Regions from separate parts of the Bradyrhizobium sp. B039 genome, predicted to be linked through region 2. Evidence: riboswitches for the same ligand, from Rfam matches in the RefSeq annotation. Region 2 holds a riboswitch; the other holds the start of a gene.
The links. A riboswitch is a leader RNA that binds a small molecule or an ion and turns the genes downstream of it on or off. The one in region 2 is predicted to bind ZMP and ZTP.
Positions count from the first base shown of each region.

Region 1: it holds a riboswitch for ZMP and ZTP, as region 2 does, so the genes downstream of both, glyA (serine hydroxymethyltransferase) here and purH (bifunctional phosphoribosylaminoimidazolecarboxamide formyltransferase/IMP cyclohydrolase) in region 2, are expected to answer to the same signal.

Region 1 covers NZ_CP152416.1:6,175,946-6,178,141, reverse strand. Annotated here, with positions in the region: gene AAFG50_RS29425 (xanthine dehydrogenase family protein molybdopterin-binding subunit) at 1-378, shown strand, start outside; gene AAFG50_RS29420 (cytochrome c) at 504-953, shown strand; ZMP/ZTP riboswitch at 1,149-1,234, shown strand; gene glyA (serine hydroxymethyltransferase) at 1,269-2,196, shown strand, end outside.
Region 2 covers NZ_CP152416.1:65,663-67,858, reverse strand. Annotated here, with positions in the region: gene AAFG50_RS00325 (heparinase II/III family protein) at 1-982, shown strand, start outside; ZMP/ZTP riboswitch at 1,042-1,124, shown strand; gene purH (bifunctional phosphoribosylaminoimidazolecarboxamide formyltransferase/IMP cyclohydrolase) at 1,150-2,196, shown strand, end outside.

The DNA of each region.
Region 1 (2,196 bases), 2.8 Mb from region 2:
ACGCTCAACCCGCTGCTGCTCGCCGGGCAGGTGCATGGCGGCGCCATGCAGGGCATCGGCCAGGCCTTGATGGAGCAGGTGGTCTACGGGGCCGGTGACGGCCAGCTGATCACCGCGACCTTCATGGACTACGCGCTGCCGCGGGCGGCTGATGGTCCGGACTTCGTGTTCGAGACCGCCAACGTTCCATGCAAGACCAATCCCATGGGCGTGAAGGGGGCGGGCGAGGCCGGCGCGATCGGCTCCTGTCCGGCCGTCGTCAACGCCATCGTCGACGGGCTCTGGCGCGAGTACAAGATCGACCACATCGACATGCCGGCGACCCCGGAACGGGTGTGGATCGCCATCAGCGAGCACCGTCGCCGTCACAGCCTGTAAGCCACAATCCTGCCGCGCGGGAATAAACGCCCCGCGCGGGGTTCTATCCATGGATGGATCGCGACTCCCGTGAAGCGGGTGGAGGGTCCAATCCCAAGGCATTTGCGAGTCGGAGAAACTAACCAATGAAACGGACGATGATTGTCGTGACGACCCTGCTATTGGGCGCGGGCGCCGTGATGGCGCAGCAGGAGGTCGCGGTTCAACAGGATAATCTGATGCGCTCGCAGGCCAAGAGCCTCTATACGGTCATCCTGAAGATGACCAAGGGCGATATCCCCTACGACCAGAAGGCCGCCGACGAGGCGATCGCCAATCTCGAGACCGACGTCGCCAAGATCGCCAAGACCTTCGAGGTCAATCCCAAGCAGGACGTGGTGAACGCGACCTATGGGGCCTCGCCGAAGGTCTGGAAGAACAAGGCCGATTTCGACTCCAAGATCCCGCCGGTGCAGAAGGCGATCGCGCAGGTCAAGGGCAAGATCACCGACGTCGCGAGCCTCAAGGCCGCCTATACCGCGATCAACGATCGTTGCACCGACTGCCACGAGACGTATCGGCTGAAGTTGAAGTAGCCACCTCACTTTTTTCCACGCTCGACCTCGAAGCCCGGATGAGCGCAGCGATATCCGGGAAGGTGACCCCGCATGTCGCTTCGCTCATGCGGCTCCGAGCGTTGCCTCAACCGGCACGGCCTGCGGGAACCGGTAGTTGCTGCAGGTCCGCAGGTCGGCTAAGCTTTACTTTACGAAGAGTCTCCGTGCTCATTCGTCCTATCGCGCGACTGGCGAGCTAACGTGGAATCGACCACGGTGAAGCGCGAAGGGTTCCGACGCCGATCGCCTGGGCAACCAATCTGCTGGAAAAACAGCGTGTTGAGGAGCCCGAGCATGCCGTCGTTTCGCAACGAACTGTCCATCAACGATCAAGAGATCGCCGCCGCCCTTGCGGGGGAAGAGCGCCGCCAACAGGACGGCGTCGAACTGATTCCGTCCGAGAATTACACCTACCCGGAGGTGCTTGAGCTGCTCGGATCGGTCTTCACCAATAAATATTCCGAGGGATATCCGGGACGCAGATACTACGGCGGCCAGCAGTATACGGACGAAATCGAGCGCCTCGCACGCGAGCGCGCTTGCTCGCTTTTTCGTGCCGAGCACGCCAACGTTCAGCCTCTTTCCGGATCACCGATGAATCAGGCCGTCTATCTCGGCCTGTTGGAGCCCGGCGACACCATTCTCGCCATGGACCTGTCCCATGGCGGTCATCTCACCCACGGCGCGCCGGTGTCCCACATGGGGCGTTTGTTCAACTTCATTCGCTACAAGACGGCTCCGTCAAACGGCGGCGCGATAGATTTCGACGAATTGCGCGCGATTGCGCGTGAAGCGCGTCCGAAGATGGTGTTGTGCGGTTACAGCTCCTATCCGCGCGACCTGGACTATGCGGCATTCAAGAGTATTGCCGACGAAGTTGGCGCGCTCACGATGGCTGACGTGAGCCACTATGGCGGATTGGTTGCCGCGAATGTCATGCGCAATCCGCTTGATGCCGGCTTCGACGTCATGACGACGACATCCCACAAGACACTGCGCGGCCCCCGGGGCGGGATCATCCTGTGCCGGAAAGAAAATGCCGGTCGGATCGATGCTTCCGTATTTCCCGGTTTGCAGGGCGGACCTCACATGAACGTCGTGGCCGGGATTGCCGTGACGCTCAAGAAGGCGGCGACCTCGGATTTCCAGGTTTACGCGCGGCAGGTTTTGCGCAACGCGAAGGTTCTTGCCGGCGCGCTGATGGAGCGCGGGATGAAGCTGG
Region 2 (2,196 bases):
CGCGCCGCCGCCGGCGCTGCTCAACGCGATCGACCGCATGATGCCGATGCTGCGCTTCTTTCGGCACGGCGACGGCAATTTCGCGCTGTTCAACGGCATGAGCGCAACGCCCTCGGACCTGCTCGCCACGCTGCTCGCCTATGACGACACCCACGGCGCGCCAATGGCGAACATGCCGCATACCGGCTTCCAGCGCCTCGATGCCGGCCAGACCACACTGATCATCGACACCGGGCCGCCACCGCCGGCCGGCGTCAGCCACGACGCCCATGCCGGCTGCCTGTCGTTCGAATTGTCCTCCGGCATCAGCCGCATCGTCACCAATTGCGGGATGCCGACCACGGGCCGCGACAATTGGCGGCCGTTCGCGCGCAGCACGGCGGCGCATTCGACGCTGACCTATCACGACACCTCTTCATGCCAGTTCGTGGAGATGTCGGCGATGAAGCGGCTGTTGCATGGCTCGCCCGTCACCAGCGGCCCGGTCGAGGTCGAGAGCTATCGCGAGGTCGTTCAGAACGGCACGCTGCTCACGACGTCGCATGACGGCTATCTCGCCAAATTCGGCGCGATCCATCGCCGCGTCCTGATGATCGCCAATGACGGCGCGCGCATCGACGGCGAGGACACGCTGTCGCCGCCGCAAGGCGGACGTTTCAAGGGTGCGGATGCCGATTTCGCGGTCCGCTTCCATCTGCATCCGGCGGTGAAGGCGAGCCGGCTGTCGGATGCCCGCGGCGTCATGCTGGTGCTGCCGAACCGCGACGTCTGGACCTTCGAGGCGCTCGACGACAAGGTCGATCTCGAGGACAGCGTGTTCCTGGCCGGCAATGACGGCCCGCGCCGCACCGCGCAGATCGTGGTCCGGCAGGATGCCCGCCAGGCGCCCTCGCTCCGCTGGAGCTTTGTCCGCTCCACCGCTTCGCCCGCTGTCACCAATGCCCGCCGCAACGCCCGCCGCGAGCCGGAACTTCCGCTGTAAATGCGCACGATTCGGCCCCATCTCATCGTTGTGAAAACGGCCGAAAGCTGCTATCGAGCGCTCGCTCGCGCGACTGGCGACCTTGGATGGAGCACCATCGGGAAGCGCGGGACTTAAGACGCCGCGCGCCTGGGCATAGACACTCCTTAAGACAGAGGATCTTGCTCATGACTGACCATCCCCGCCGCGTCACCCGTGCCCTGCTTTCCGTCTCCGACAAGACCGGCCTGATCGAATTCGCCAAGGCGCTTGCCGCCCATGACGTCGAACTGGTTTCGACCGGCGGCACCGCCAAGGCGATCGCCGCGGCCGGCCTCAAGGTGAAGGACGTTTCCGAGCTGACCGGCTTCCCCGAGATGATGGACGGCCGCGTCAAGACGCTTCATCCGAAGGTGCATGGCGGCCTGCTCGCGATCCGCGACAACAAGGACCATGCGGATGCGATGAAGGCGCACGGCATCGCGCCGATCGATCTGCTCGTCGTCAATCTCTATCCGTTCGAGGCGACCGTAGACAAAGGCGCGGGCTTCGAGGATTGCATCGAGAACATCGACATCGGCGGCCCCGCGATGATCCGCGCCGCCGCCAAGAACCATGACGACGTCGCCGTGGTGGTCGAGGCCGAGGACTACAAGGCGGTGCTCGACGAGCTCGCCGCCAACAAGGGCGCAACCACGCTGAAGCTGCGCCGGCGGCTTGCCGCGAAGGCCTATGCGCGCACCGCGGCCTACGACGCCGCGATCTCGAACTGGTTCAACCGGCAGCTCGAGATCGACGCACCTGATTTCCGCGCCTTCGGCGGCAAATTGATCCAGTCGCTGCGCTACGGCGAGAACCCGCACCAGACCGCGGCATTCTATGCGACTCCCGACAAGCGCCCGGGCGTCTCGACCGCACGGCAGCTGCAGGGCAAGGAGCTCTCCTACAACAACATCAACGACACCGATGCGGCATACGAGTGCATCGGCGAGTTTGACGCCAAGCGCACCGCGGCCTGCGTCATCGTCAAGCACGCCAATCCCTGCGGCGTCGCTGAGGGCTCCGACCTCGTCAGCGCCTATCGCAAAGCGCTCGCCTGCGATTCGACCTCGGCGTTCGGCGGCATCATCGCGATGAACCGCGCGCTCGACGCCGACACCGCGCGCGAGATCACGAAGATCTTCACCGAGGTGATCATCGCGCCCGACGCCAGCGAGGAAGCGATCGCGATCATC